3 regions of the Homoserinimonas sp. A447 genome follow, and region 3 is predicted to be linked to each of the others. Evidence: predicted binding sites of a transcription regulator. Region 3 holds the regulator's gene; each other region holds the start of a gene.

Region 1 (10,424 bases), 2.2 Mb from region 3:
CGCCGTGGGCGTCGGCCACACTGAGGCCACCATCGACGTCGCTCGCGAGGCGTTCGGCCGTGGCGCGACCATCCTCACCCACGCGTTCAACGCCATGCCGGGCATCCACCACCGCGCCCCGGGCCCGATCATTGCAGCCTTCGAGGACGACCGGGTGACGATCGAGCTGATCCTCGACGGCCTGCACGTGCATCCGCACGTCGCCGGGATGACCTTCCGGGCGGCGCCGGGGCGGATCGCATTGGTGACGGATGCCATGGCCGCAGCCGGATCCGATGACGGCGACTACCGGCTCGGTTCGCTGAACGTGTCGGTGCGCGAAGGCCTCGCCGTACTGCGCGGCACCAACACGATCGCCGGCTCGACGCTGACCCAGGATCGCGCACTGCGTTGCGCGATCACCCAGGCCCGTGTTGCGCCGGCGGATGCGGTGGCCGCGATCACCTCGACTCCCGCGCGGGCCCTCGGATACGGCGACCGGCTCGGCCGGCTCGCACCCGGCTTCGCCGCCGACGCCGTGCTGCTGGACGACGACTGGCAGGTTCTGCGCGTCTGGGGGAACGGCAGCTCTGTGGGTTAGGCCGCATCCGTTCGCGAGTGTCAGATCGGGGTGGGGGTTCCGGCCATGCCGACCAGGGCGGCACCCACGGCAGCGGATGGGTAGTCGCCCGGCGCGAGCCGCACCCGCGACGCGAGCTCGAGGGAGGCGAGGAACGGCGATGCGGCAGACCACTCCTCCAGCACGCCGCCGACCGCGGCACGCAGCTGCTCCCCCAGCGAGCTGATCCCCCCACCGAGCACGACGATGTCAACGTCGATGGTGAGCACGAGAATGCGAACGGCTGCGGCGATGTTGTTCACCAGCCCGTGCTTCACCTCGATCGCGTTGGCATCGCCGCGCCCGGCAGCTTCGAAGAGTCCCTGCACCGGCCGGGCATCCGCCGCCGGCCATTGCCTGGCGACGGCGGAACCGGAGGCCAGCACCTCAATGCACCCTCGTTGCCCACAGGGGCAGGGCGGGCCATTCGGGTCGATCGGGATGTGCCCGATCTCACCGGCCGCACCGCGCGATCCGCGCCAGAGCCGACCGTCGAGCACCAGTCCGGCGGCCAGTCCGGTTCCCAAATTGAGGTAGGCCATGGAGTGGGTCGACTCCCCGGCCAGCAGTTGGTATACGCCGAGCGCGGCGGCATTCACGTCGTTCTCGACCGCCACCAGCAGCCCGAGGCGGGCGCTCAATTCGGTGCCGAACTCGAGGTCTTCGACCGCAAGGTTCACGGCGTGGGTCACGCGGCCGGTCTCCGGCTCGACCTGACCCGGGATGCCGACGCCGATCGACGTGAACTCCCCCGGCTCGATACCGATCCGCTCGGCAAGCTCGGTGACCGCCGCGGCCGCAGTATCGACAACACCACGCGCGCCACGCACCGTCGGCAGTCGCAGCTTCTGCACGATTTCGCCGGTCGGCGTCAGGGCGACCGCCGCCGTCTTCGTGCCGCCGATGTCGACTCCGACCCTCATTCCCGTGCCCCGCCTTCGGTCTTGCCCATCGTGCTTCCTGTCGTCGAACCTGATTCGTCCAGCCATGCCAGTAGTGCTTCACCGACGTGGGCGGATGCCCCGAACGTCGCCACGTCCGCGTAGGCGCGGTCGTCGCCCGGCCAGCCCATGTCGACGACGATGACGCGCGGATGGTCGCGCCTGGCCTGGTCAATCAGCTCGCGCACCCACGCGTGCCGGTGGTTGTCCCGGCCGATGAGCACCAGCTGGCGGTCATCCGGAACCCGGCCGAGCGTCGTCTCCGCGCCGATCCGCCGGTCTGCCCAGGCCGCCCAGGGAGCCAGCCCGACGGCCATGTTCGCGAGGGTCTCGAGCACGACGTGGTGCCGGCTGGGCGCCACGGACACGATGGCGCTCACGTCGAATGCGCTCGCCGTCCGACCGAGCTCGAAGGCGGGAACCGGCACTTCGACCGAGCTCTCCGCTGCCCGGCGGGCGGCGTAGTCAACGGCCAGGGCGCGCGTGCGAGCTGCTGCGTCGGCGAGCCGGTCATCGCCTAGTCGTCCATCCGCGATGGCGGCGATGATCGCGTTCTCGATCTCGGTGAGCTGGGCGTCAGAGTTGTCAGTGCCGATGCACAGAAGGTCGCACCCGGCTGCGATGGCACGCACCGCGGCTTCCGGAATGCCGATGGTACCGCTCGCGCCGGCCATGTCCAGCGCGTCGGAGACGATGACTCCCTGGTATCCGAGCTCCTGCCGCAGCAGCCCCTGAAGGATCCGCGCGGAGAGGGTGGCCGGGAAGTCGGGGTCGACCTGCGGCAACAGGATGTGCGAGGTCATGATGCTCGCAGCATCCGCCTCGATCACCGCGCGGAACGGTGTGAGCTCGCGTTCCCTCAGCACGTCGAGCGACACGTCGACGACGGGTAGGGCGAGGTGGGAATCCTGCGCGGTGTCGCCGTGGCCGGGGAAGTGCTTGGCGCTGGCCGCGATACCGGTCGACTGCAGTCCGCGCACCCAGGCGGCACTGTGACGTGCGACCAGGCCTGCGTCGGCGCCGAAGCTGCGGACCCCGATCACCGGGTTGTCGGGGTTCGAGTTGATGTCGACGTCGGGTGCGAAGGTCATCGTGCACCCGGCCCGGCGAAGCTGCCGCCCGACGTCGAGCGCAACGCGAGCGGTATATGCCGGATCGTCCATACGTCCGAGCACGGCGTTCCCCGGGTACGGGGAACCCACATCGTAGAAGAGCCTGGTGACGTCGCCGCCCTCCTCATCGATGGCGATGACCGCGTGCGGGTTCGCGTCGAGGATGGCCGCGGTGAGGCTCTTCACCTGGGCGAACGACTCGATGTTGTCGCCGAACAGGCAGACGCCGGCGAGGCCGCGGCGCAGGCGATCGGCGACCCAATCGGGCAGCGTCGTCCCGGTGAAGCCCGGCAGGAGCACCCCTGCTGGCAAGGTGCTCATCCCTTCACCGCCCCACTGACGAGACCGGAGGTGAGGCGGCCCTGCACGATGAGGAAGAAGATGATGACCGGCACGGCGACCAGGGTGGATGCCGCCATCACCTGCCCCCAATCGGTCGCGCGGGTGGCGCTGGCCTGTACGAACCCGCGCAACCACAGCGGGAGGGTCTGCGCCGACTCCGCCGGCAGCAGCACGAGCGCCACAGTGAACTCGTTCCAGGCCTGCAGGAACGCATAGACACCGGATGCCACGAGGCCGGGAGCGAGTAGCGGGAAGGTGATGCGCAGGAACGCCTGCGTGCGGCTGAGCCCGTCCACCATGGCGGCCTCCTCCAGGTCGACCGGGATACCGGCGACGAAACCGCGGAGCATCCAGATGGTGAATGGTACGACCGCGGCGATGTAGATGACACTCACGCCGACCACCGAGTTGAGCAGCCCGACGCTGGAGATCATCTTGTACTGCGCGATGAAGAGGCCCTCGGCCGGCAGCATCTGCACCAACAGCACCGCGATGATGAAGCTCTTGCGGCCGCGGAAGCGGAACCGACTGATCGCCACGGCGGCGAGGAAAGCGAAGAGCAGGCAGAAAAGTACCGCGATGGCAGTGATGGCCACACTCATGCCGAGCGCGGTATAGAAGTCGCCATCCGCCAGCGCAGCGAAGAAGTTGTCGAATGATCCGCCGAGTGGCAGGAATGTCGGCGTGAAGGATTCCAGCTTCGACGTCGGAAGCATGGACGAGTTCACCATCCAGTAGACCGGGAAGGTCCACACCAGCGCAATGACGACGGCGAGCCCGCCGAGCAGCCCGCGCTTGACTCTGGCGTTCATCAGGCGTCCTCGTCTTTCAGCAGGATCCGGATGTAGAACCAGCTCAGTGCGATCGTCATCGCCAGCACCAGGATGGAGACCGCGGATGCCATGCCGAAGTCCTGCGCGAGCGTCCCCTGCTTGTAGATGTAGGTGCCGAGCAGGTCGAAGTCGCCCGCTTTGGAGCCGGCATCCTGCAGCATCGTGATCTGGGTGAAGACCCTCAGGTCCCAGATCAGCTGCAGCAGGAAGACGATCAGGATGATCGGCTTGATCATCGGCAGGATGATGTCGCGCACCCGTTGCCAGGGGCTCGCCCCGTCGAGTTGGGCGGCCTCCATGATCTCGTCGGACACTTGCGTGAGGCCGGCGTAGGCCGAGAAGGCCACGAACGGGACGGACATCCAGATCACGATGATGCTGGCAACGATGAAGAACGTGGTGGGCGATTCCAGCCAGTTGAAGCGGTTCATCTCCACGCCGGGAAGTGCGTCGAGCAGGTAGTTGACGACCCCGCGGCGGCGGTCGAACAGCCAGATCCAGACGGTCATCGCCGCGACGACGGGCATGGCCCAGGCCAGCAGCATCGCGATCTGGAGGATCAGCCTGGTCACTTTGCCGATGGCGCTCATCAGCAGGGCGAACAGCATCCCGATCACCAGCGTGATCACGGCGGTCACGATGCAGAAGACGATCGAGCGGATGACGACGCCCCACAGGCCGGGATCGGTCGCGAGACGTGCATAGTTGTCGAAGCCGACGAACTCGGCCGGCTGGCCGAACTGCTGGGCGAGGCCGAACTCCTGCAGGGAGGTGACCAGCTGCCAGGCGAGCGGGTAGCCCATGCCGATCATGAGGATGGCGACCGCCGGGAAGATCAGCCAGCGTGCGGTTCGGGCGTGCGTGCGGTTCATCGGCGGTCACCTCCTTCAGGTGTTGTCTCGTGGGTTGATCAAATTTTGTGGGTTGAGTAGGTCGCTCAGCGACCTACTCAACCCACAGGGGTGGGGCGAACTCAGTTGAGCAGTTCGCTGATCTTGGCGTCGTACTCTTCGGCGAGTGCCTCGATGTCGCCACCGGCGGCCACCTTGCCGAAGAACTCCTCCAGCAGGCCGGAGCCCTCGACCGAGGCCCAGCCGGGTGCGGCCGGGGTCAGCTTCGAGTTGGCTGCGGAGTCGACCAGGGCCTGCGCGAAGATGTCGTCACCGAGAGCGGATGCGTAGTCCAGATTGGCCGGGCCGAGGCCGTTCTGGCCGAGCAGCGTCTGGTACTCCTCCGAGAAGATGATCCTCAGCAGGTCTTTCGACGCTTCCTGGTTCTCGCTTGCCGCTGAGATCGCGATGTTGGAGCCGCCGGCGAAGACCGGAGCAGCACCCCCATCGGCACCCGGGAGCGGGAAGACGCCGAAGACGTCGTCGTTCCAGGTGGCGATCGTCTTGGTGTCATCCGCGGGGTCCGGGGCCAGGTCACCGATCGACCAGTGGGCCCATCCGGGAGCGATGATGGTTGCCGCCTCAGGAGCACCCGTCGCGTCGTTGTTGTTGATGTTCACCCATGGCGTGCTGTCCGCCTCGGTCACCGGGGCGTTCGAGGCGCTCGTGTAGAGCTCCTGAAGCTGCTCGAGTCCCTTGATCGTGTTCGGGTCGGAGAGCGATGACACCCACTTGTCGCCGTCCTTCACCGCGAGTTCACCGTCGTTCGCGAAGATCCACGAGACGCCGTTGCGCCAGTCCTGGCCGCCGAGGTAGAAGCCGGACTGGCCATCCGTCCTCAGCTCTGCCGCGGTCTGGTTGAACTCCTCGAGCGTGGCCGGGACGTCCTTGCCGGCAGCCTCCCAGATGTCCTTCCGGTAGAAGACGTAGCGCGAGCCGAAGTAGTACGGCAGCGCCATCTTGGCTCCGTCGACCTCGCCGACCTCGACGAACGACGGCAGCAGCTTGTCGCCGCCGAGTTCCTCGTAGATGTCGCTGAGGTCGGAGAACGCGCCGACACCGGTGAAGGTGGGCGACCAGGTGTTCCCGATCTCGACGACGTCGGGGGTATTCTCTGAATCAGGCAGCGAGGTGGTCAGCTTTGCCAACGCATCGCCCCACGCCTGCTCCTCGATAGTGAGGGTGCCCCCGGTTGCGTCTGCGTACTCTGTCTTAAGGTAGTCGCGCAGCTCATCCGGGGTGTCACCGCCCATCAGCCACATCGTGATGTCAGTTCCGCCTTCAGCTGCCGGTTCAGTGGTGGAGCATCCGACAAGGATGAGAGCGGCGGCGGTTGCTATGGCAACCGTGCCGAGCTTCTTATTCATTGTGTTGTCCTTCTCTTGGTGCCGGGTGTACGACCGGATGGCCGCACCAGTGGTGGGTCAGGAGACCCCGAGCTGCCCGGAGAGCACCATCACGGCAGCGCCGCGCATGACTATGTCCTCCCCGAGCGTCGTCATCCGTACCGCGAGATCGCCGTGGAACTCTGCCATCGTTCGGTTGCGGAGTGTCTCGATGGTGGCAGTGGTGAGCGCCCCATCAAGCAGTTCGGCCGGTCCGCTCAGCACGACTTCTGCCAGGTTGAGCGCTCCGACCACGGGTGCCAGTGCGAGCCCCAGGTGCAGGCCGGCCTCCCGAAGAATGTGGTGGCGAGCGGATGCGTCCGCCCCATCCAGCTGGGCGTCGAGTCGCGGGGCGGCCAGCCAGGTTTCCAGGCATCCGCTCTTTCCGCACACACAGGGTGTTCCGTCGCCGGTGCCGACCACGACGTGGCCGATCTCGCCTGCAGCGAAGCGGCTCCCGTAGAGGAGGGACCCGCCGAGCAGCAGCGCGCTTCCGACGCCGTGACCAACCTTGATCAGCATCAGGTCCTGGTCTGCTCCGCCGAAGCTGTGCTCGGCCAGTACGGCGGCGTTCGCGTCGTTGGCGACGAGCACCGGGAGGGAGAACCTGTCGTTCAGCGTGGACTGAAGCCGTTCGTCGTTCCAGCCGAGGTTGGGCGCCCGGAGCACGACACCGTCGCGGTCGACGACGCCGGGCGAGCCGACGCCAACCCCGAGGATGCGCCCGGTGGCCTGGCCGATCAGGGTCTCGACGAGCGTGACAACCTTGGCCGTGGCATCCGCACCGGTGCTTCCCGCGAGTGGGATGTCGGCCCGACTGAGGATGTTGCCACCGAGGTCGAGCACGGCACCGCGGAACAGCGCGTAGTCGCTGAGGTCGATTCCGATGATCTGGTAAGCCGAGAGGTTCATCGCCAGCAACGTTGACGGTTTGCCTGGGCGGATGTTCGCACTCTGCCCGGTTTCAATGACCAGGCCTTCGCCCATGAGTTCGGCGACCAGGTCGGAGATGGTGACCCGGGTGAGCCCGGTGCCCCGCGCTATGTCGGCCCGGCTCTGCTCGCCAGACCGGTACAACGTCTGCAGGACGAGGGACCGGTTGTGCCCGCGGGCATGCTCGGGAAGGATCTTGGCGCTCGGGCGCAGCACGCGTCCGGGGGAGTATCCCCCGGCCCGGCCTGTCGCCGGAATCGTGCCACGCCTCGTTGCGGTCATGTTTGTTAGTAAACCTTACGAACTAATTAATTGCAAGAGATTTCCGGACCGAATATTCTTGGCGCTCTCCCGATGAGAGTGCTAACATTTTTCTGTAGTTGAGTCGACTTGACTCAACTCTTGTAAACCTCAAATTGCACCGCCCCTCCGGGGCCCGATGTGAAGGAGTTGACTGAAATGGCCATGTACTTCGACCCATTCCGTGAACTGGATCGCCTCGCGGCGAACCTGCTCGACTCGCAGCAGGGACCTCGTTTCATGCCAATCGACCTGCACCGTCAGGGCGATCACTACATCCTGAACGCCGATCTCCCGGGCATCGACCCCGGCTCGGTCGACGTCGATGTGGATGGACAGTTGCTGACCATCCGCGCTGAGCGCACTGCGCGTAGTGACGAGGGTGTGAAGTGGCTGGCACACGAGCGCCCGAGCGGATCGTTCCTCCGCCAGCTCAACCTCGGCGACGGCATCGACACCGAGAACATCAGCGCGCACTACGACAACGGTGTGCTCAGCGTCATGATCCCGGTGAGCGAGAAGGCGAAGCCCCGCAAGGTCGAAATCATGTCGGCCGCGAAGGAACCGCAGTCCGAAGTCACCGCGTAACTCCACGCCCCTCACCGGAATGACGAAGGCCTCCGCCCAAATGGGTGGAGGCCTTCGTAGTTCGTGCAGCGGCTTACGCCATACGCGCCTGGAGGTTGGCGTCCAGCGTCGCGAGGAACTCCTCGGTGGTCTGGTACGCCTGATCCGGCCCGACGAGGAGCGCGAGGTCCTTGGTCATGTGGCCGGCCTCGACCGTCTTGATGACGACATCCTCGAGTGCGAGGCTGAAGTCGATCAGCGCCTGGTTGCCGTCCAGCTTGCCGCGGTGCGCGAGGCCCCGGGTCCACGCGTAGATGGACGCGATCGGGTTGGTCGACGTCGGCTTGCCGGCCTGGTGCTGGCGGTAGTGCCTGGTCACGGTTCCGTGGGCGGCCTCGGCCTCGACCACCTTGCCGTCCGGCGTCGCCAGAACGGAGGTCATCAGCCCGAGCGAACCGAAGCCCTGCGCAACGGTGTCGGACTGCACGTCGCCGTCATAGTTCTTGCAGGCCCAGACGTAGCCGCCCTCCCATTTCATGGCGGATGCCACCATGTCGTCGATCAAGCGGTGCTCGTAGGTGAGTCCGGCAGCTTCGAATTGCTGCTTGAACTCGGACTGGTAGATCTCCTCGAAGATGTCCTTGAAGCGACCGTCGTAGGCCTTGAGGATAGTGTTCTTCGTCGACAGGTACACCGGGTAGTTGCGGCTGAGCCCGTAGTTGAGGGAAGCACGGGCGAAGTCGCGAATCGACGCATCCAGGTTGTACTGCACCTGGGCGATGCCGTCGCCCGGCGACTGGAACACTTCGAACTCCTGCGCGGCCGAGCCGTCTTTCGGGGTGAAGCTGACCTTGAGCGTGCCCTCGCCGGCGAACCGGAAGTCCGTGGCACGGTACTGGTCGCCGAAGGCGTGGCGGCCGATGATGATCGGCTTGTTCCAGCCGGGGACCAGTCGCGGAATGTTCGAGATGATGATCGGCTCGCGGAAGATCACGCCGCCGAGGATGTTGCGGATGGTGCCGTTCGGCGACTTCCACATCTTCTTCAGGCCGAACTCCTCGACCCGCGCCTCATCCGGCGTGATGGTTGCGCACTTGACGCCGACGCCGTGCTTCTGGATGGCGTGGGCCGCGTCGATGGTGATCTGGTCATCCGTCTCGTCACGCTTCTCGATGCCGAGGTCGTAATACTCGAGGTTGATGTCGAGGTACGGGTGGATGAGAGTGTCCTTGATCTTCTGCCAGATGATGCGGGTCATCTCATCGCCGTCGAGCTCGACGACTGTTCCTTCAACCTTGATTTTCGACACCGGTACTCCTCAGTTCGTGGGGGGCCTTGTTAGGGATGGGCGGCCGCGAAACGTGCCGCGAAGTCTGCGTTTTAATTCGCTCAGGACAGCTTACCTGTTCCAACAAGTATCTCGACATCAAGATAGTTCTGCACACGACGCATCCGGGCCCTACCCGGAACCGGTCTTGGACGATAGCCTGAAACCATGGATGAGTTGAGACTGGAAGAGCTGTCTGCCAAAAACGTTGTTGCGGCGAACAGCCTCACCATGAAGCCCGGGCAGGAGCAGTACATCGCTCCTGTGTCGTACGCCATGGCCGGGCCATTCCTCGACCCGAGCACCAGCTGGTCGCGTGTCGTCGTTGACGGCGAAGGCGAGGTGCTCGCATTCATCATGGCCAATTTCGACGCCGACGCTCACGAAGAGGAGTTCCGGAGCTGCATTTGGCGGATGAACGTTTCCGCCGAGGCCCAGGGCAAGGGCGTCGGCAAGTTCGTGGTCAAGGAGACAGCGGACGAGGCGCGCAAGCGCGGGTTCTCGCGGCTCACCGTGATCTGGGAGCCGGGCGAGGACAGCCCGGAAGAGTTCTTCAAGCGAGTCGGCTTCGTTGTGGTGGATGAGACCCAGTACGGCGAAAAGGTCGGCGCCATCGAGTTGTGACCACCGCGTCCGGACCGTCCGCTCCCGCTGACGACTTTTTCGAGCGGGTGCTCGGTGTCGTCGAGTCGATCCCGCCCGGGCAGGTCATGACCTACGGCGACATTGCCGCTGCCATCGGGTCGCGGGCGCCGCGGGCGGTGGGCAAGGTCATGGCTTACGGGGGCAGCGACGTGCCGTGGTGGCGCGTGATCAGGGCCAGCGGGCATCCACCCCAATGCCATGAAGGTCAGGCGCTCGAGTTCTACCGGGCGGAGGGAACCCCGCTGGTGTGGGGAGCATCCGGAAGCTACCGCATCAACCTGCGGGCCGCTCGGTACGAGCCTTAGCCCGCAGCGAGCTGCGTAGTGCCGAACGCGACCCCCGAACTACACCAGCGAGTCGCGCCAGGCGGCGTGCATCTCGGAGAACTTGCCGGTGCCGCTGATCAGCTCGTTCGGGGAACCGTCTTCGATGATGCGTCCGTGCTCCATCACCAGCACCCGGTCGGCGATCGCGACGGTGGACAGGCGATGGGCGATGATGATCGCGGTTCGGTCGGCGAGCAGCGTTTGCAGCCCGTTCTGCACGAGACG
Region 2 (10,424 bases), 2.2 Mb from region 3:
CCCGCCTGCGCCACATCCGCGCGCTGACCGGCGGCCTGTTGCACCCGTTCGCCGCCTACCTGCTGCACCGAGGGCTGCGCACGCTGCCGATCCGAGTGCGCGCTGCGCAGGAGACCGCCGGCGAACTGGCCACCAGGCTGCAGGGGCACCCCGCGCTTGCCCGGGTCATGTACCCGGCGCTGCCCGGCGGCGACCCCTTGGGGCTCATCGGCACTCAGGCGGATGGCGCCGGCTGCATCGTCTCGGTCGACCTGGCCGGTGGCTACGACTCGGCAGCCCGGTTCATCGAATCGATGCGACTCATCACCCACGCCGTCTCGCTCGGCGGTGTCGACTCGCTCGCCCAGCACCCGGCATCCCTCACCCACCGTCCGGTCGCCGCTGCGGCGAAGCCGGGGGGAGGCATCGTGCGGATCTCGATCGGTCTCGAGCACGTCGACGATCTCTGGGCGGACCTCGCCCAGGCGCTCGAAGCGGCGGATGCGAGCACCTCCGCCGCCTAGCCCCAAACACGCAACAAGGGCGGCTCCGCGAGGAGCCGCCCTTGTTGTTGTTAATCAGACCCTGGAAGTTCCGCCGTCAACAGGTTGCTTTCGGCAGCACCCCGCTCAGCCGCGCCGCGCCACCGGCGTGCCGCAAATTCCATCCTGTTGACAGAGGGGCGGATGCCACGGAAGGGGCCTTGGCCCTACGGGATCGGGCCGGGCGGGTGTTGCAGGGTCTCGGGTGGGCCGGGCTTCTATGGACGGAGACCATGCAACACCCGCCCGGACGCCTCACACGACACCAAGCCGAGCACGCAAAAGGGGCGGCTCCCGAAGGAACCGCCCCTGTTTGTTGCTAGACCTTAAAAGTCCATTCCGCCTGACGGGTCACCCATCGGAGCCGGGTTCTTCTCCGGCTTCTCAGCGATGACAACCTCGGTGGTGAGGAACAGTCCGGCGATCGACGCGGCGTTGAGCAGCGCAGAACGCGTCACCTTCACCGGGTCGTTGATACCGGCAGCGAGCATGTCAACGTACTCACCGGTTGCGGCGTTGAGGCCGTGACCGGTCGGCAGGTTGCGCACCTTCTCGGCGACAACACCGGGCTCGAGGCCCGCGTTGGCGGCGATCTGCTTGAGCGGCGAGTCGATGGCGACGCGAACGATGTTCGCACCGGTCGCTTCGTCACCCTCGAGACCGGTCAGCGCAGCGCTGGCGAAAGCGACCTCGCCGGCCTGGATGAGTGCAACGCCACCACCGGCGACGATGCCCTCTTCGACGGCAGCCTTCGCGTTGCGGACGGCGTCCTCGATGCGGTGCTTGCGCTCCTTGAGCTCAACCTCGGTTGCCGCTCCGGCCTTGATGACTGCAACGCCACCGGCCAGCTTGGCCAGGCGCTCCTGCAGCTTCTCGCGGTCGTAGTCGGAGTCGGTGTTGGCGATCTCGGAACGGATCTGCGCGACGCGACCGGCGATGGCGTCGTGCTCGCCGGCACCCTCAACGATCGTGGTCTCGTCCTTGGTGATGACGACCTTGCGTGCACGACCGAGCAGGTCGAGGGTGGCGTTCTCGAGCTTGAGTCCGACCTCCTCGGAGATGACCTGTCCACCGGTGAGGGTGGCGATGTCCTGCAGCTGCGCCTTGCGGCGGTCGCCGAAGCCCGGAGCCTTGACGGCAACCGACTTGAAGATGCCGCGGATCTTGTTCACGACCAGGGTCGCGAGGGCTTCGCCGTCGACATCCTCGGCAATGATGAGCAGCTGCTTGCCGCTCTGGATGACCTTGTCGACGATCGGCAGGAGGTCCTTGATCTGCGAGATCTTGCCGTTGACGATCAGGATGTACGCGTCTTCGAAGACGGCTTCCTGGCGCTCCGGGTCGGTCACGAAGTATGCCGACAGGTAACCCTTGTCGAAGCGCATACCTTCGGTCAGCTCCAGCTCGGTGCCGAACGTGTTCGACTCCTCGACGGTGACGACGCCTTCCTTGCCGACCTTGTCGATCGCCTCGGCGATCAGCGCGCCGATCTCCGGGTCGCCGGCCGAGATGGAGGCCGTGGCCGCGATCTCTTCCTTCGTCTCGATGGGCTTCGCCTGGTTGACGAGGGCTTCGGTGACGGATGCGACGGCCTTCTCGATTCCGCGCTTCAGGCTGATCGGGTCGGCGCCGGCTGCGACGTTGCGCAGGCCTTCGCGTACCAGTGCCTGGGCGAGGACGGTTGCGGTGGTCGTTCCGTCGCCGGCGACGTCATCCGTCTTCTTGGCGACTTCCTTGACCAGCTCTGCGCCGATCTTCTCGTAGGGGTCGTCGAGTTCGATTTCCTTGGCGATCGACACACCATCGTTTGTGATGGTGGGCGCGCCCCACTTCTTCTCGAGTACGACGTTGCGGCCGCGCGGGCCAAGCGTCACCTTGACTGCGTCTGCCAGGGTGTTCAGTCCACGCTCAAGGCCGCGACGGGCCTCTTCGTTGAAAGCAATGATCTTTGCCATGTGTGTTTCTCGTCCCTCCCGGACGTCGTGAAAGTTGCAACAGCTTTGGCACTCGCAATAAGAGAGTGCTAAATGATTCTGGCACTCTGACCCTGCGAGTGCAAGCTGCGGTCGACCGCGGGAGGAGCATCGGTCCGTTAACAACTGACGCCGCCCGGTGAACCGGGCGGCGCAGTCTGGGATTGCCTGCCAGTGGTGGCGACGAAGCTTCGCTACTCCGCCGGCCGAACCGACTCGGCTTGGGGTCCCTTGTTTCCGGTGCCAACTTCGAAGACGACCTTCTGGCCTTCTTCAAGAACCTTGTATCCACCCATCTCGATGGCGGAGTAGTGGACGAAAACGTCTTGCTCCCCTCCATCGACGGTGATGAAGCCGTAGCCCTTTTCAGCGTTGAACCATTTGACGGTTCCGTTCGCCATTGATAACTCCCTGCTGTGGTTCGAACGGCGAGCCGGATGGTGCATCCGGGTGCGCCGCAACGCGGGGGGTAATCCCGCGTTCCCAGATAGTAACGGGCATCCGCTCGCTTTGGGGAGGGGCAATCTGCCCTTCTTGGGCAAAAGTCATGAATTTTTACGCGATTTTATGCGACATCGCCGGGATGGCGGCCGAATCAGCCCGCCGGAAGCACATAATCGCTGCCGATGAGTACCGCCAGCGGGGATGCCGGGTAGGTGTTGGCCAGCACCAGCTCCCCCACTCCCAGCGTCTCGAGCATGGCCCGGGCAGCGGCCTCATTGTCCGGGTTGTTGTAGATCACCTGGGTGATCTCCACATCGGAGGCGGATGCGCTGACGCGGGCGCCGACACCGAATGCCGCACCCTCCCAGCCCTGCGAGACGAGGTAGTCGCCGACCGTGTTGGACAGGCCGGGGGTTCCTGTTCCGTTGAGCACCGTGATGACGATCGCCGGGTCGAGCTTCGGCTCGACCGCTTCGGGACTGTCCGCTGGCGGGGCATCGCCCGGTTCTTCCTCGGCGGCGTTCATGAACGGCAGGCCGAACTGGAAGTCGCTGTTGATCTGGGAAAGCCCCCAGAGGCCACCGACTGAGAGGACGAGGATCGCCCCGACGACCCAAGCCAGGTTCGCCCAGCCCTGGCCCCAATGGGCTTTGGCGCGGTGCGCGCCCACCCGATGGAGGTCATCCGGTACCGCGTCGAACCGGTCACGGACGGGCCGTTGTGTGACGGGCCGTTGTGTGGTTGGGGCAGCCATGGCTCTCTTTCGGTGGCTCTGCGTTCTCAGACGACGTTCTTGATACGACCGTGTGGATACGACCGTGGGTCTAGCGTTCGGCGCCGGCCTGGGTTCGGCCCGCTCTCATGCGCCGCAAGCGGCTCACCAACAAGGGATCGTACCGAGCAGCGGCTGGGGAGTCGATGAGTGCGTTCAGCAATTGATAGTACCGGGCGGCCGAGATTCCGAGCTCCACTCGGATCGCCTGCTCCTTGGTGCCGGGGTTGCGCCACCCGCGGCTCTCGAATGCGAGCAGTCCCGCGTCGCTTTCGGAGAGCTCGGTGCGCTGCCGGCCTGTTGCTGCGTCCACTGCTTCCTCCGCTGCAATCCTAGGGTCGGTCGAGTGCCTCGCCGCGGAGGCTCTGGGCAGGTCGCACAACCCATCCGTACAGCTGATCAGCCAGGCTAGTTAGGATTACCTAAGTATGCCCGTCGCCTCCCTCCCCCGCATCGCCGTCTCGGCGCTGGTTCTGGCAACCCTCCTGGCCGGATGTGCCAGCGGGGTGCCGCAGCCGACCGTCGAGCCGCAGGCATCCGGCCCCCTGGTTCCACTGGCCGAACTGCACCTGCTGGATGACCCGAAGTCGTGGGTGGGCGAGACCACGGCCGTGCTGAGGGAGACCTCGATCACGCCGGTGACGGATGACCCTGCCCAGTCTTTGCCGGCCACGGTGACCTCGCACGACCTCGCCGGTGACGTGGAGGTGACGGTCACCGACACGTCGCGCATCCTGGGCCTCGACCTGGCCGGTTCGATCTCGGCGACCATCGCCGGGCTGGGGTTCGGCGACCATCTGGTCGGACGCGACTCGTCCTCCACCTTCCCCGGAGTTGTCGACCTGCCGTTGGTGACGACCGGCGGGCACACCATCAACAACGAGTCAGTGATCGCCCTGCGTCCGACACTGATCATCACCGACGGCACGATCGGACCGATCGACGTGATGCTGCAGCTGCGCGATGTCGGCATCCCGATCGTCTTCGTGGACGCCGGCACCGGGTTTGATGGCGTCTACGAGTTGACCGAGCAGGTCGCACACGCGCTCGGCGCCGACGAAGCCGGCCGGCAACTGTCGGAGCGGCTGCGCACCGAGATCTCGGCCAAGGTCGCGGAGGTCGCAGCGATCGCGCCGAAGGAACCGGGCGACCGCTTGCGGATGCTGTTCCTCTACCTTCGCGGGGACTCCGGCATCTACTACCTGTTCGGCGCGGAGTCCGGCGCCGACGACCTGATCGACGCGGTCGGCGGCATCGACGTGGCCACCGAGATCGGCTGGTCCGGCATGAAACCGATGACCGACGAGGCGATCATCGCGGCTGCGCCCGACCTGATTCTGGTGATGAGTTCCGGGCTTCAGAGCGCCGGTGGCGTGGACGGCCTGCTGCAGACGAAGGCGGCGATCGGCATCACCCCGGCCGGCCAGAATCGGCGTTTCGTCACGATGGCGGACGGCGAGATCCTGAGTTTCGGCCCCCGCACGGCCGACGTCATCGACGCGGTCGCCCGCGCCGTGTACGCGCCGACCGGTTAGCCCTCCGAGTAGCGGCGGACCCGGTACCAGACGAGCGCCGCGACGAGCGCGGCAGCGGCTCCGAGCGCGAGTCCGCCGACCAGCCACCAGTTCGTCTCCGCGGGGGCCTCGCATTCGCCGTCGAACGTGAGCTCGATGGTGACCGGGTCGAACGGTTCACCGGCCTGGTAGGTGCCGAATGCCTCGGCGCCGGCATCCGTCAGCGTCGCCGGAACGTCTCTGATGGTCAGTCGATCATCCGTGCGCTCGGCGAGCTCGCCCGCATCCAGCGCCAGGGTGACGAATTCGACCATTCGCGCATCGACCTCTGCACCGTCCTGGGTGGTGCCGTTGACGTCGAAGTAGAGGGCGCCGCTGTCGTCCCGGAATTCGATGACCGGTTTCTCGATGGTGGTGTTCAGGATGCCTCCGTGCCCGGTGAAGGTTACGGCTCCGGGGAACTCGACGCTGCCGACCCCCGCGCTGCGGTCGAGCAGGCCGCTGCCGCCGCCGAACCGGAAGTCGGGGGTCTCGTATTCGGCCCCACCCGACACCGCCCATTGCCCGTTCGCGATGGCACCGCTGATGTAGGAACGGAACGACTCCTTGAAACCCCAGGTGATGGTGGCGTCGTCGACGGCGCAGGATGCGGCGGTCGGCACAGGAGCATCAGTCGCGGTTGCGGTGACGGCTGAGCCGAGGACGAGCGCCGGCGCGGCGAGCGCCACGAGCACGAGGCGCACACCGGATCTCACAGGCACTCCAACGACAGGGAAGTTAGGTTCACCTTACCAACGCCGGCACACTCGCGGTTTGCTGAAGCCATCGGGAACAGAACCTGTCAGGCAGGGGTTTTAGTATGGGCAGAGATAATCAGCGAAAGGCTGGACTATGACATACCAGGTGAACAAGAGCGAACAAGAGTGGCGCGAGGAGCTCGGCACTGACCGATACTCGGTGCTGCGCGAGGCGGCGACCGAACGCCCCTGGACGGGCGAACTGCTCGATGAGAAGCGGTCGGGCGTCTTCACCTGTGCGGCCTGTAACGCGGAACTGTTCAAGAGCGGCACCAAGTTCGATTCCGGATGCGGCTGGCCCAGCTTCTACGAGTCGGTGCGCCCAGAGGCGGTCGAGCTACTGGAAGACAACACCCTCGGCATGACACGCACGGAGGTGCGCTGCGCCAATTGCGGCTCGCACCTCGGCCACGTCTTCCCCGACGGTTTCGGCACCCCCACCGGCGACCGCTACTGCATGAACTCGCTGTCCCTCGACTTCAAGGCCGAGGAGAACTGATCGCTGACGCTCCGGTACTGACGGCGGTGGCGAGCCGACGCTCGGCGCCGAAGGTCAGCGCGGGCGCGCCAACGCACGACCAGCTGGTCCCGTTGGTACGCGCCGCCGCGAATGTCGCCGACCATGGTGCGCTCAGGCCGTGGCGGCTCATCGAGTTGCGCGAAGGCGCCCGTGATCATTTGGGGCGGGCAATGGCATCCGCCGCCGGTAAGCATGGAAAAGACGGCGACAAGCTTGCCGGGAAGCCGCTGCGGGCAGACCTGCTGATCGCCGTCGTGGCGTGCAGGAAACCCAGCCACAAGGTAGAGATCTGGGAGCAGGATGCCGCAGCATCCGGTGTCGCGCACATCCTCAGCCTGCTGCTCACGGAGGCCGGCTGGGGTGTCATGTGGCGAACCGGGCCGTTCACCCGATCAGCGGCGGTGCGGGAAGTGCACCGCCTCGACGACAATGAGCAGCTGCTCGGCTGGCTGTACGTTGGCACCCCGAAGAAGGCCGGATCCGAACGAAAGTCGAGCTTCGACGTGGAGCAGCACCTGACCCAGCTGTGATCGGATGTCCGCGAACTTCCCGTTAGCATAGGGAGGTCAATTCGCCTCCATAGCTCAGTTGGCCAGAGCACCGCTCTTGTAAAGCGGGGGTCGTCGGTTCGAATCCGACTGGGGGCTCCATCAGTTCATTCCTCTTTTCGCTGCGCGCCGTCCGCACTCCCCGGATGCTTGTAGCAGTCCAGTGATACATAGGTGTATCGTCTGGATGACACAAGGTGAGGGGCTGTAGCGATGGGTTGGTATTACCTCATGGTGTGGGGGTCCGTTCTCGCGGGCGTCGCCCTCGCCTTGGTGTGGTGGCTGATCTTGGGACGAAAGACTCGCTTTCCGGGCGGCAGCGTGGCCGCATTCTCTCTGGCCGCCGGGATCCTTCTCGTGCTCGGCGCGATCGCGCCGCGCACACTGGGTTTGCCTTTGCTGCCGCTGGAGCTACCACTCGAGTTCTGGCTCTGGTACACGGACTACCGGTTCATTTTCCCGCTGGTGCTCGCGGTTCTCGGCACGGTGCTCCTCGCCGTCCCGGTTCGAGCCCGAAAGGGGCGGGGTGTTGCAGAGTTGACGCCTCGAACGCCGCTGAGTTTCGCGCGCGGGTGGTGGTTCGTCGTCCCAGCCGTGGTTCTTGCGATCATCCTGGCGCTCACCATCGCAGCCGGCGCGGCCTCACAGCCCGACCCAGAGACCGGCCACTACACGATGTACGTCGTCGACCTCGGCGGCGAGCGAAGCATGGGCACCAGCATTTACGGGTGGTTCAGCTCCGTTCCGGCCCTGATTCTCACCGCGGTCATGATTATGGTCGCCGCCTTCACCCTGTTCCTCATCGCACGACCTCCGCTCGACCATCATCAGGAGCGGGACGTGCACATCCGAACCCTCCGCACCCGCAATGTTGTTGCGGTCGGGACAGGCGCGCTATTGGTGCACCTCGGGACCATCCTCGGTTCACTGGCGGGAACCGCCTCGCTTCGAGGCGCATTCTCCACTTCTGAGGGCAGCATGATGTCCTGGACTGCTTTCGCTGCGCTTGAGCCGACACTCCGGGTCGCATCCTATGTTGCTGCGTCCCTCGGAATCGCATTCTGGGTCGCCGTGGCCCTGTCGGCGATACCGAACCGGAGACGCGCCTCGACCTCGAGCACGTGATGATCATCTCGTTGTCAGGCTCCGCCGCACCGACCGAGCAGATTCGCGATCAGATTCGCGGACTGATCGCCTCCGGTCAGCTCGCAGCGGACGAACGGCTGCCGTCGGTTCGCCAGTTGGCGAATGACCTGGGCGTCGCGCCCGGCACCGTCGCCAAGGCGTACAAAGCGCTCGAGTCCGAGGGCTACCTCACCGCTCGAACCGGAGGCGGAACGCGGGTCAGCCGAAGCGCTGCCACCACCCCGCGACCGGTGCTGGAAGCTGCTCGCAAACTCGCCGACACGAGCAGCCGCGCCGGCACTGACCTCGATGACGCCATCCGTATCCTGCGAGCGGTCTGGCCCCACCACACGCGCCGCCAGCAGATCGAGGCAGTAGACGTGGTCACGCAGATCTCCGTCGACCGCGATGCGTCAACGATCTCGTATGACCGCTAAGGTCGCTCGTTCCTCACCGGCTGGTTGGTGGGTCCGCGGCGCCCATCGAAATCCCCTCACGCTCGGCGCTCTGGTCATCGAGGGCTTCAGCCACGGCATACGTGATGTCAATCCAGTACGTGATGCGACGGCGATGCTCAGGACGGGATGACGCCGGGGTCGGGCTCGACATCATCCTGCCGGGGGCATTGTCGAATACGGTCCCGCAGGGAGTGCGTCGACGACTGAAGTTGTGACGGCGGTCCAACTCGCGGTAGATCCGACCGGGACTGGCCCCCACTTCTCCACGGTGAGCATGCGGTCACCAATGAGCAACCCGGTCGCCGGGTCGATGATGATCTGCTGCACGAATGGTCGGGAAGGTTCCTTCCGGCTAATCGCCACTCCGGTTCGTCCGTCAAGATTCGCCTGCCGATCAGCCAAGTACACCCCGGGGAGCTCCGCCAACGCCGTATACATCGCGCGACGAACTTCGGCGGGAACGAGGCCTGTGGTCAGAAGCCCGCGGATTTTTTCGAAGACCGCCTCCTCTTTCGACGCTGAACCTTCGGCTCGCTCGTACAGGTAAGCCAGCAGCGCGTCTGCGTCCCGTGGCAACTTTGCGATTTCGCCGGCGTAGTCGTATTGCGTTCCACCGAAATTTCCGGCTTCCGCCTCGTAGAGGCGGAGCGTCCCTCGGTTCGGGTCGCTCCAAAACTCATCAATCATGGGCTCGGCATTGCCGTAGTTCTCCCCGGGCGACAGCCATTGCGTGCCGCGCAACCAGGTGCCGCTCTTGTCCTCAGGGATATAGAGAGTAACCGAGCGGGGTTGCTCGTACGCTGCGTCCTGGCCCGAGAAACTCAGTGCGACCTGGTTGGACTCGACCTTCAGAAACTGGCCCGGGCCGACGACGGGATCTGTCGAATTAATCGTCGAGGATGCAGCCTTATGGAGGACTTCCGCAGCCTCCGCTGAGGCTCCGGCGGACCCGAACACCGTTGTCGAGATCACAGTGGCCACTATGGCCGCCGCTGCGACGGCCGGAATTGCTGCCCAAATCGCGCGCCGAACAATCGGTCGCTTACGCATTGTGATCGGCAAAGCGTGCGGGACGGTACGGATGTCGGCATCCTCGATTCGCTCGAAGAGGTCGGCTTTCATGCGCTCGAAGTCGCTGCTGCTCGGAAGCAACTCGCTTTCAATTGTTGGGACGTTCATCGGCTCTGCCCTTCGGGATCAAGTTCCGTTCGAAGTTGTTTCTTGCTGCGCGAGAGGCGATTGCGGACCGTCCCGTGAGTGATCCCCAGTCGTTGTGCAGCTAGCTCGTAGGTCAGGCTGTCAACCAGGCAGAGTTGGACGATCTGCTGGTCCAGGGGACTCAGCGTTCGGATCAGCGCCTCGAGGCGCTGGGCAAGCACTCGATGCTCCGCTGCATGCTCAGCCGAAGGCGACGCACCAAGGTCGATCTCGTCGTTGAGGACTATAGAGAGTCGTGCCGCTCGGCGCCGATTCAGCGCCAGATACCTGACCGTCGTGATCAGCCATGGCAGGAGCGAGTCGCCGAAGAACTCGATGGCTGCCCACTTCCGCCATAACAAGAAGAACGCGTCGGATAGCAGTTCCTCCGCGTCAGCGGGGTTCTTCACAATGGCAAGGGCCACCGCATAGATCACTCGGCTGTGTCGGTCGAAAAGTAGACCGAACGACTGTTTGTCGCCGACCTCCGAGGCAAGCAGGAGTTCAGCGTCGGTTCGCGACTCGGTCAATTCATCGAACACGGGGACTGCACGC
Region 3 (10,424 bases):
CTGATCGCGTCTTCCGTCCCCGGGCGCAGCTCGTCCATCGGGAAGCTGAGCACGTCGGTGGGACCGGGTTCATCCATCCACTGCACGTGCAGTTGCTCCATCGCCGCCTCGTCAACCAGCACGATCGACAGGTCGGCATCCGGATGCACGTGCAGTTGATCGAGCGTGTAGACCGCCAGTCGCTGCAGGGTTGCTTCATCGACGGGTATGACCGACTCGTTGTTGATCTCGATGCTCATCGGCGATTCCCCTGCTTGTTGGCCTGTTGTTCGGCGTCGTACTTCGTGTAGGCGTCAACGATCTGGCCGACCAGGGTGTGGCGCACGACATCCGCACTCGTAAGCCTGGCGAAGTGGATCTCGTCCATTCCGTCGAGCACCCTGGTCACCAATTGCAGACCACTCGTGCCGACCGGGAGGTCAACCTGCGTGACATCGCCGGTGACCACCATCTTGGAGCCGAAACCAAGCCGGGTCAGGAACATCTTCATCTGCTCAGGTGTGGTGTTCTGCGCCTCATCGAGCACGACGAAGGAGTCGTTCAGGGTGCGGCCGCGCATGTACGCCAGCGGGGCCACCTCGATGGTTCCGACAGCGAGCAGCTTGACCACCACCTCCGGGTCCATCATCTCGTTGAGGGCGTCGTACAGGGGACGCAGGTATGGGTCGATCTTGTCGGTGAGGGTTCCGGGCAGGAAGCCGAGCCGTTCGCCCGCCTCCACTGCCGGCCGGGTCAGGATGATGCGGTTGACCTCTTTGCGCTGCAGGGACTGCACTGCCTTCGCCATGGCCAGGTAGGTCTTGCCGGTTCCAGCCGGACCGATGCCGAACACCACCGTGTTCTCGTCGATGGCATCGACATAGTCCTTCTGGCCCAGCGTCTTGGGGCGGATGCTCTTGCCCCTGGTGGTGATAATGGCCTGGCTCAGCGTGCTGGCCGGGTTCGAACCCGCGTCTTCGCTGAGGAGACGAGCGGATTCGGTGACATCGATCGCGGCCAATTCTTCGTCGTTGCGCACCAGTTGAACCAACTCCTCTATCAGGCGTGCAGCCGCCTTGGTGTCCTTGTCTTCACCGTCGATGGTGATGCGATTGCCACGCACCATCACGTCGACCAGCGGGAATTGCTGCTCGATCGTGAGCAACAACCGGTCTTGCGGTCCGAGCAGGCGCACCATGGCGACATCGTCGACGACGACTTCCACTCTCTTACTCGCCAAGGGTGCCTTCCGGAAGGTTGCCGCCCAGAACGTGGGCGTGCACGTGGAAGACCGTCTGCCCTACGGAGGAGCCGGTGTTGAATACCAGGCGGAATTCTCCGCTGCAATGCTCGTCGGCGAGTTGCTGCGCCGTGGCCACAATGTCGGCCAGCAGGGCTGGGTCGCCGGCCGCCAATTCGGCGATGTTGCGGTACTCCGGGTTCTTCGGCACCACCAACAGGTGCACCGGGGCCTGCGGGGCGATGTCGCGAATCGCGATCACCGTGTCGTTCTCGAACAGGATGTCGGCGGGGATTTCGCGCGCGATGATCCGGGAGAAGACCGATGGCTCAGCTGTAGGCATGCAGCAATCTTAACCGGGTTTGTTTATCGTCGGCACTGTCTCACCAGCGCCCGAGTGCGGTGTTGAGCACGGCGATGGCCGCCGGACCCGCCGTCGAGGTGCGCAGGATCGGTGAACCGAGGCTTACCCGCTCGGCCCCCGCACGCGCGAACTGATCCAGCTCAGTGTCGGAGATTCCGCCCTCCGGCCCGACCACCAGTACCAGGTCGCGCCCATCGGGTTTGATCCCGGACAGCGGCGAACCCGCCTGCGGGTCGAGCACGAGCATCCGGGCATCCGCCCCGAGTGCGCAGAGCATGCCGGTGGAGGCCAGGGCGGATACTTCCGGAATCCACGGGCGGATCGACTGCTTGCTCGCCTCGCGCACGATCGCGCTCCACCGATCGTGGCCCTTGCGCACCTTGGCGCCCTCCCACTTGACGATCGAGCGCTTCGCGGCCCAGGGGATGACGCCGTCGACACCCAGCTCGGTCGCGGCCTGCACAGCCAGCTCGTCGCGATCGCCCTTCGCCAGCGCCTGGGCGAGCCAGACGGCCGGGCTGGCGGCCGGCGTCATCTCGGCGCCGGCGACCCGCAGGGACAATTCTTGTGGCGTTGCGGTTTCCACCGTGCCCGTCACCACCAGGCCGGCGCCATTACCAATCCGCAGCGTCTCGCCGACCTGAACCCGGCTGACACTGACCGCGTGCCTGGCTTCCGCCCCCTCGATGGACACCAGCGAGCCGACCTCGGCCGTCTCAAGGAGCTCATTCAGGTAGAAGTGCGCCACGATGCCGCGACTACAGGTTCAGGAACCGGTCGCGAAGCTTGCCGAACAGCCCCTGCTGGAACTGCGCGAGCGTCGGTGGAACGGCTTTTTGCACTTTGACGAACTGCTTGATCAGTTCTTCCGACTTGGAGTTCAGCTTGGTGGGGGTCAGCACTTGAACGCCGATCTTCAGGTCTCCGCGTCCGGTGCCCTTGAGGTGGGTGACGCCGCGGTCCTTGACGGTGATGACCTCGGCACTCTGGGTTCCCGGGTGGATATCGAGATTCACGAAGCCGTCCAGCGCCTCGAATGAGGCGCTGGTGCCCATGATCGCATCCGTCATCTGGATCTCGAGCGTCGCCAGCAGGTCGTCACCGTTGCGGCTGAACACATCGTGGTGCCGCACCTTGATTTCGAGGTACAGGTCGCCGTGCGGTCCACCGGCAGGCCCCACCTCGCCCTGGCCCGGCATCTGAAGGCGGATGCCGGTGTCCACCCCGGCAGGGATGTCCACCGGGATCTTGCGGCGGGCGCGAACCCGGCCTTGGCCCTGGCAGGTGGCGCAGGGATTGGGGATGACGGTTCCGAACCCGCGGCAGGTGCCGCACGGGCTGGACGTCATGACGTTGCCGAGGAGGCTGCGAACGGTGCGCTGGATGAGGCCGCTGCCGTGGCAGATGTCGCAGGTTGCCGGCTCGGTGCCCGGTGCGCAGCACGACCCCTGACAGGTCTTGCACAGCACCGCAGTGTCGACCTCGACCTCGTGCTGGGTGCCGAAGATCACTTCGGCGAGCTCAACCTCGACCCGGATCAGCGCATCCTGGCCGCGCTCGCTGCGGGACCGTGGTGGCGAGTTCCGCCCGCCACCGCCTCCGCCGAAGAAGGTCTCGAAGATATCGCCGAACCCGAAGTCGCCGCCGAAACCGCCCTGGCCGCCCATGTCGTACTGCTGCTTCTGCTTGGGGTCGCTCAGCACGTCGTAGGCGTGAGTGACCTCCTTGAAGCGGTCAGCGGCATCCGCCCCGGAATTCACGTCAGGGTGCAGCTCACGTGCGAGCCGGCGGTACGCCTTCTTGATCTCTTCAGCCGTAGCGCTGCGCTCGACCCCGAGTACTTCGTAATGGTCAGCCAAAACCGTTCCTTGAATATGTTGTGGATTGTTGAATCTGGGTCGCCGAGGCTCAAGCCTCGCCGAGGTGACGCGTCACGTAGCGGGCGACAGCCCTGATGGCGGCCATGTTGTTCGAATAGTCCATGCGGGTCGGTCCGAGCACCCCGAGGCGGGCGAGTTCGCCGCCCGACGAGGTGTAGCCGGTCGCGACCACGGACGTCTCACCGAGGCCGAATGAGGCGTTCTCGGCGCCGATCCGCACCGACATGCCGTGCTGGTCCGGTTGCATTTCGCCGAAAAGCTTCAGGAGGGTGACCTGCTCCTCGATCGCTTCGAGCACGGGCAGGATGCTCCCCTGAAAATCTTCTTCGGTGCGAACAAGATTAGCTGCACCAGCCATCACCAGTCGATCCTGGCGATTGGCCGCAACCTGTTCGATCAGTCTGGCCGCGATCTTCCGAACCGTTTCGCGGCGCTCCGCCGAGAAGGTGTCAGGAAGGTCGGCGAGAATCTCGGACGCTTTGGCCAGTTCGTGACCGCCAAGGGCCGCGTTGAACTTCGCCCTCAGCTCTGCGAGGAACTCTTCTTCCATCCCTGCGGTGATTTCGAGGATGCGCTGCTCGACCCGGCCGGTGTCGGTGATCAGCACCGTCATCAGTCGCGTGTCGCTGAGCAGCACAAGCTCGATGTGGCGGATGCGGGACCGGGTGAGGGATGGGTACTGCACCAATGCGACCTGGTGCGTGAGCTGGGACAACAGGCGCACCGTGCGAACGAGCACCTCGTCGAGGTCGGTGGACTGGCCGAGGAACGCCTCGATGGCATGCCTCTGCGCCGCAGTCAGCGGGCGCAAGTCGGCAAGCTGGTCGACGAATACCCGATAACCCTTATCGGTCGGGACCCGACCGGACGAGGTGTGGGGGGCGGTGATCAGCTCCTCTTCTTCGAGCTGTGCCATGTCGCTGCGGATGGTGGCAGCAGAGACACCGAAGGAGTGGCGCTCGACAATCGACTTCGAACCGACAGGCTCCCGGGAGGCGACGTAATCCTGAACGATCACGCGGAGAACTTCGAGGCTGCGCTCGGAGACCATGTCGCACCCACCCTCAGTTTCTTGGCACTCTTACCTTCCGACTGCCAATTGTATCGCCTCGACCCGCCCGGATGTCCTTGCCAGAGGGCTGTGTCCGGCACTAGCTTATGGGTGCGCTTGATTAGCGGCCCCGTCATGGGGGTCTGGCATTCACCCGCCAGGAGGCTCTACCCGATGTCTAGCAGCAACTCGCAACCGAAAGGCAAAGTCAATGACCGAACAAGCTCCTTCCCCCGCCGCAGCAGCGCCGCTGTCTCAGGCGGAAGACAACCAGTGGGCGTCATTTGCGCACCTCGGCGGCATCCTCTGGATCCTGCCGCCACTGATCATCTGGCTGGTCTTCAAGGACCGCGGAGCTCACACCAACGCTGAGGGCAAGGAGTCCCTGAACTTCCAGATCACGGTGACCATTGGACACATCGCGATCATGATCATCAACGCGATCCTGACCGCCGTCACGTTCGGGTTCTGGGTTCTCATCAGCTGGATCTTCCCGCTGGCGCTCTGGGTGATCACCATCATCTTCTGCGTGCAGGGCTTCAACAAGGCGAAGGCCGGCGCGGCCTACCGCTACCCGATCAACATCCGCTTCATCAAGTAGCAGTCGGTTCGTCACGTACAGCGAGCGGGCCGGGACACACAGTCCCGGCCTTTCTTGCTTTAATGGACCCATGACCAATTCAGCCCCACCGCCTCCCGGCGACTACCAGCCCGTCCAGCCGATGAGCCCCCGCGACGAGAAGCTGTGGGCGACGCTCGTGCACATTGGCGGTATCTTCCTCGGGGTGATCTCTCCACTGATCGGATACCTGGTGCTGAAGGACCGTGGCCCGTTCGTCCGCGCTCACACGCAGTCTGCGCTCAACTTCCAGATCACCATGACCATTGCAGCGGTGGTTGGGCTCCTGACGCTATTCGTGCTGATCGGGTTCGTGATCCTCATGGCTGTCAGCATCGTCATCATCGTGTTCAGCATCATCGCCGCGGTGAAGGCGACCAACGGTGAGTACTACAACTACCCGTTGTCGATTCCGCTGATCAAGTAGGTTTCGAAGCTACTGGACCAACCTTCGGACAACGGCGTCCGCCAGCAGCCGCCCACGCAGCGTCAACTCGATTGACCCGCGCAGGGCGGCTGCTGCGTTAACCAGCTCGTCGGCGATGAGGCCGGCGACGGCGGTGCGACCGGATGCCGGAAGCTCGCCGATCCGAAGCCCGTCACGGATGCGAGTCAGCAGGAGCACGCGTTCGACCCGCCGGGTTTCATCATCGAGGGTCTCCCGTCCGGCGGCCGGGGAGTGCCCGGCCAGGATGCGGTCGGCGTAGGCGGCCGGATGCTTGACGTTCCACCAGCGGACGCCTCCGATATGGCTGTGGGCACCCGGACCGACTCCCCACCAGTCGTGACCCTGCCAGTAGGCGAGGTTGTGGAGTGAGCGATGGCCGTTCCGGGCCCAGTTGCTCACCTCGTACCACTCGTACCCGGCGGCATCCAGCAGGGTGTCCGCCAGTTCGTACATGTCGGCCTGCAGGTCTTCGTCTGGCTGGTCGACCTCGCCGCGACGAATCTGGCGCGCCAGCTTGGTGCCGTCTTCGATGATCAGGGAGTAGGCGGACAAGTGGTCCGGCTGCTGGGCGATCGCGTGCTCGAGGGAGCGCCGCCAATCGTCCAGGGTCTCCCCCGGCGTTCCGTAGATGAGGTCGAGGCTGACGTCCAGGCCCGCCTCCCTGGCCCAGGCGACAACCAGCGGGACCCGCTCCGGATCGTGGGTGCGCTCCAGCGTGGCGAGCACGTGGGGCACCGCCGACTGCATGCCGAACGAGACGCGCGTGAATCCGGCACGCTTCAGCCTGAGCAGGTACTCGAGGTCGACAGAGTCTGGGTTGGCCTCGGTGGTGATTTCGGCATCCGCTGCCAGGTTCCAGGCATCCGCCACCGACCCCAGCATCGCCGCGAGATCCGCGGCGGGGAGCAGGGTGGGTGTTCCTCCGCCGAAGAAGACCGTCGAAACGGGTCGGCTGGGCAATCCGGCAGCGTCCATCACCTGTGCGGCGAGCCCCACCTCCTGCATGGCCTGACCGGCATAATCGCTGCGCTTGGCGCCGCGCAGCTCCTCCGAGGTGTAGGTGTTGAAGTCGCAGTACCCGCAGCGGACGCGACAGAACGGCACGTGCAGGTAGACGCCGAAGTTGCGGTTCTCAGCGTCGAGCGCGACCGAGGCGGGCAGGTTTCCGTCGGCAGGGGCCGGATCGGCGATGGGCAGGGCGGAGGGCATCTGGGTTCAGTCGACCGGTCCGGTCAACGCCTTGAAATAGCGGCGGGTGTAGAACCATTGCGCGATACGCAGTACCGGGTACGCGAGCCACCAGCCGACATTCGCCGGACGGGAGAACGCGCGGATGGTGAGCCACACCGATCCGTCGTCGGTGCGCTCCACGATGAACGCCTCCTCACCGCTCTCCGGATGCCCGGCCAGGGTGCCGTAGGCGAACCCCTTGCGGTCCTTCTCATCGACGATGTAGACGACCCGGCACGGCGCGCCGATGCGGAGCGGGCCCACCGGTATGGACAGCTTGGCAGTCACCCCTGGGACCACGAACTCCGTGCCGTCAGGGCCGAAGGTGAGCTCGTCCGGCGTTTCGGTGCTCGCCGGCTTTACCGGAACTCCCCCGGTGTCGAACTCGACGGGGGTGTAGGTGAGGCCGGTCACGGCATCCGGAGTCTCCGTCACATCGACCAGGAAGCCGCTGTTCGTCTGGATGCCCCAGGACAGCGCGGCTGCCCAGGCATACTCCCAGCGCGCGGGGCCGTGACCGATGCGCGCACGCTTCTCGAACGGCCGGTATCCGGACGGCGGGTAAGCCATCAGGTCAGCGGCCTTGGTGCCGCCCACCGCCGCGTAGGTGACCGGCCGATTCCACCACTGGGCCCTGCTCATCTACTTCTTTTCCTTCTTCTCCGTATCGCCGGAGAGCGCCGCGATGAAAGCCTCCTGAGGTACTTCGACGCGGCCGACCATCTTCATCCGCTTCTTGCCCTCCTTCTGCTTCTCCAGAAGTTTGCGCTTGCGGGTGATGTCGCCGCCGTAGCACTTGGCCAGGACGTCCTTGCGGATGGCGCGGATGCTCTCGCGAGCGATGATTCGAGCGCCGATGGCCGCCTGGATGGGCACCTCGAATTGTTGCCGCGGGATCAGCTCACGCAGTCGCCCGGTCATCAGCACACCGTAGGCGTACGCCTTGTCGCGGTGCACGATCGCGCTGAACGCGTCGACCTGTTCGCCCTGCAACAGGATGTCGACTTTCACCAGGTCGGCTTCCTGCTGACCGCTGGGCTCATAGTCGAGCGACGCGTAGCCCGCCGTCTTGCTCTTGAGCTGATCGAAGAAGTCGAAGACGATCTCGCCGAGCGGCATGCTGTAGCGGATCTCCACTCGGTCCTCACCGAGGTAGTCCATGCCGAGCAGCGCTCCGCGGCGGCCCTGGCAGAGTTCCATGATGACGCCGACGTAGTCTTTCGGCGCCAGGATGGCCGCCTTCACCATCGGCTCGGTCACTGAGGCGATCTTGCCGCCGGGGAATTCGCTCGGGTTGGTGACGGTGACCGACTTCTTGTCGTCGGTGGTCACCTCATAGATCACCGAAGGCGCTGTGGCGATCAGGTCGAGGTCGAACTCGCGCTCGAGCCGTTCGGTGATGATCTCCAGGTGCAGCAGGCCGAGGAAGCCGCAGCGGAATCCGAAACCGAGGGCGACGGATGTCTCCGGCTCGTAGACGAGGGACGCATCCGACAGCTTCAGCTTGTCCAGTGCCTCGCGAAGCACCGGATAGTCGCTCCCGTCGATCGGGTACAGCCCGGAGAAGACCATCGGCTTGGGCTCCGTGTAGCCGGGCAGCGCCTGGGTTGCCGGCTTCGCGGCCGTAGTGACGGTGTCCCCGACCTTCGACTGGCGAACATCCTTCACGCCGGTGATCAGGTAGCCGACCTCGCCGATGCCTAGCCCCTGACTGGGGGTCGGTTCTGGCGAACTGACGCCGATTTCGAGGATCTCGTGGGTTGCCCTCGTGGACATCATCTGGACCTTCTCGCGAGGGCTCAGCTTGCCGTCGATCATCCGCACGTAGGTGACGACACCGCGGTAGCTGTCGTAGACGGAGTCGAAGATCATGGCGCGTGCAGGGGCGGATGCGTCGCCGACCGGTGGCGGAATGAGCTTGGTGACGCGATCCAGCAGCTCGGGAACTCCGACACCCGTCTTGCCGGACACCCGAAGCACGTCGTCGGGTGAGCCTCCGATGAGGCCGGCCAGCTCCTTCGCGTACTTGTCGGGGTCGGCGGCCGGAAGGTCGATCTTGTTCAGCACCGGGATGATCGTGAGGTCGTTCGCCAGCGCGAGGTAGAGGTTCGCAAGAGTTTGCGCCTCAATGCCCTGGGCCGCATCCACCAGCAGGATGGCGCCCTCGCAGGCCGCCAAGCTGCGGGACACCTCGTAGGTGAAGTCGACGTGGCCGGGAGTGTCGATCATGTTGAGGGCATAGACCTGGTCCGGTCCCTCAGCCTGCTCGAGGGCCCAGGGCATCCGCACTGCCTGGCTCTTGATGGTGATGCCGCGTTCGCGCTCGATGTCCATCCGGTCCAGGTACTGCGCACGCATGTCGCGGTCGCTGACCACGCCGGTCACCTGCAGCATCCGGTCGGCGAGGGTCGACTTGCCGTGATCGATGTGGGCGATGATGCAGAAGTTGCGGATGAAGGCGGGGTCGGTCGATGCCGGTTCAAGGGCCTTCAATGCTTTGGGGCTCACGTGTACCTCAGGGGTTGCTGGGAAGAGTCGTCCAATTCTCCCATGCCCGCGAGCGAGCGCAGTGTGCACTAGCTGAGAGCAATTCGTTATGAAGAACTTTTCGAAAATCCGGTATATCTGCCCCAAGACGGAGTAGCGTTCGAGGAATCGTTGTTTTTGCGCGACCCGAAAGTAAGGAACACACACGACATGAAGTTTTCCCGCATGCTCGCCGTCGGGGCTGCCGCAGCCCTTGTAGGCGTGTCAACGCTCGCCATCGGAGGCTCCGCAAGTGCCGCCGACCTCTATGTAGACGACAGCGAGTTCGGTGTCGAAGGCGCGTCTTACCCCGCAGGCTGGTTCATCGGAGCCGGCTCGACGGGAACGGTTACCTCAGGCGTCAATGGGTTGACAATCACCGGTAACACACAGATTCTGAACGGGACAACGCCCACCACCGATCTCGGTGCGCTCGTAGATGGAGCGGACTTCGGTGTCGTCAGCGGCAACGCGAACTTCCAGATCCCACTCTTCACAGACGGAGTGGCTGACACCGGGTTTACCACCCTTCGCCCGGACAACTTTGGACCGGTCGGGCTCAACCCGCTCGCCGGGTGGACCACCAGTGGAGCCGTCGGCAGCTTCGCAGCGGGAACGAGCCACACGATTCCCGAGTACGTCGCCGAGCTTGCTGCCTTGGGCGATGATTACGAGATCCTCGCGTTCGGCCTGATCGCACCGGCTGGTGCGGTGGTAAGCCACGTTACGTGGGCGGGCGACACGCACTGGTTCCTCCCCGCTCCCACTGCGGCCGTCACGCCCGCATCACTCACCATTGCAGCGATGGGGACCACCGGCGTGTCCGGCGTGTTCACCGGCTTCATTCCAGGCGAGAGCGTGAGTGGTACCTTCAGCAACGGCGGCTCCGGCGGAGCGATCCCAGGGTCCTTCACCGCTGACGCCAACGGCTCGGTAACCGTTGCGTACAGCGAAGCCTCCCTGGTTGCGGGCACCTATTACCTCGGTGCGCGCGGTCTCAGCTCAGGCGTCATGACCTCGGGCTCGTTCGCCGTCACCGCTAACCCAGCGACACTCGCCGCAACCGGTACGGACTTCACGCCGGCCA

The links. Region 3 encodes HrcA, which represses chaperone genes, less so after heat shock. Its sites were predicted from a motif close to TTNGCACTCGNNNNNNNCGAGTGCNAA; they were not measured.
Region 1: ACX3O0_RS14230 (Hsp20/alpha crystallin family protein) is a predicted target of HrcA. The motif match lies at 7,375-7,401, and genes of this name have one in related genera.
Region 2: groL (chaperonin GroEL) is a predicted target of HrcA. The motif match lies at 2,522-2,548, and genes of this name have one in related genera.

Annotation. Positions count from the first base shown of each region.
Region 1 covers NZ_JBTMWW010000001.1:2,871,406-2,881,829, reverse strand. The annotation lists gene nagA (N-acetylglucosamine-6-phosphate deacetylase) at 1-580, shown strand, start outside; gene ACX3O0_RS14260 (ROK family protein) at 601-1,521, opposite strand; gene ACX3O0_RS14255 (glycoside hydrolase family 3 protein) at 1,518-2,972, opposite strand; gene ACX3O0_RS14250 (carbohydrate ABC transporter permease) at 2,969-3,805, opposite strand; gene ACX3O0_RS14245 (carbohydrate ABC transporter permease) at 3,805-4,698, opposite strand; gene ACX3O0_RS14240 (extracellular solute-binding protein) at 4,800-6,083, opposite strand; gene ACX3O0_RS14235 (ROK family protein) at 6,141-7,316, opposite strand; gene ACX3O0_RS14230 (Hsp20/alpha crystallin family protein) at 7,494-7,922, shown strand; gene ACX3O0_RS14225 (NADP-dependent isocitrate dehydrogenase) at 7,996-9,210, opposite strand; gene ACX3O0_RS14220 (GNAT family N-acetyltransferase) at 9,397-9,852, shown strand; gene ACX3O0_RS14215 (MGMT family protein) at 9,849-10,178, shown strand; gene ACX3O0_RS14210 (ABC transporter ATP-binding protein) at 10,218-10,424, opposite strand, start outside.
Region 2 covers NZ_JBTMWW010000001.1:2,960,703-2,971,126, reverse strand. The annotation lists gene ACX3O0_RS14710 (trans-sulfuration enzyme family protein) at 1-503, shown strand, start outside; gene groL (chaperonin GroEL) at 848-2,476, opposite strand; gene ACX3O0_RS14700 (cold-shock protein) at 2,689-2,895, opposite strand; gene ACX3O0_RS14695 (LytR C-terminal domain-containing protein) at 3,090-3,692, opposite strand; gene ACX3O0_RS14690 (DUF3263 domain-containing protein) at 3,763-4,023, opposite strand; gene ACX3O0_RS14685 (heme/hemin ABC transporter substrate-binding protein) at 4,139-5,245, shown strand; gene ACX3O0_RS14680 (HtaA domain-containing protein) at 5,242-5,979, opposite strand; gene msrB (peptide-methionine (R)-S-oxide reductase MsrB) at 6,116-6,520, shown strand; gene ACX3O0_RS14670 (nitroreductase family protein) at 6,547-7,071, shown strand; tRNA gene ACX3O0_RS14665 (tRNA-Thr) at 7,115-7,191, shown strand; gene ACX3O0_RS14660 (hypothetical protein) at 7,303-8,214, shown strand; gene ACX3O0_RS14655 (GntR family transcriptional regulator) at 8,226-8,651, shown strand; gene ACX3O0_RS14650 (CU044_5270 family protein) at 8,823-9,851, opposite strand; gene ACX3O0_RS14645 (RNA polymerase sigma factor) at 9,848-10,424, opposite strand, start outside.
Region 3 covers NZ_JBTMWW010000001.1:718,516-728,939, reverse strand. The annotation lists gene ybeY (rRNA maturation RNase YbeY) at 1-239, opposite strand, end outside; gene ACX3O0_RS03560 (PhoH family protein) at 236-1,177, opposite strand; gene ACX3O0_RS03555 (histidine triad nucleotide-binding protein) at 1,209-1,562, opposite strand; gene ACX3O0_RS03550 (16S rRNA (uracil(1498)-N(3))-methyltransferase) at 1,603-2,331, opposite strand; gene dnaJ (molecular chaperone DnaJ) at 2,342-3,442, opposite strand; gene hrcA (heat-inducible transcriptional repressor HrcA) at 3,492-4,514, opposite strand; gene ACX3O0_RS03535 (DUF4870 domain-containing protein) at 4,726-5,115, shown strand; gene ACX3O0_RS03530 (DUF4870 domain-containing protein) at 5,186-5,560, shown strand; gene hemW (radical SAM family heme chaperone HemW) at 5,570-6,790, opposite strand; gene ACX3O0_RS03520 (DUF1990 family protein) at 6,797-7,453, opposite strand; gene lepA (translation elongation factor 4) at 7,454-9,319, opposite strand; gene ACX3O0_RS03510 (LPXTG cell wall anchor domain-containing protein) at 9,509-10,424, shown strand, end outside.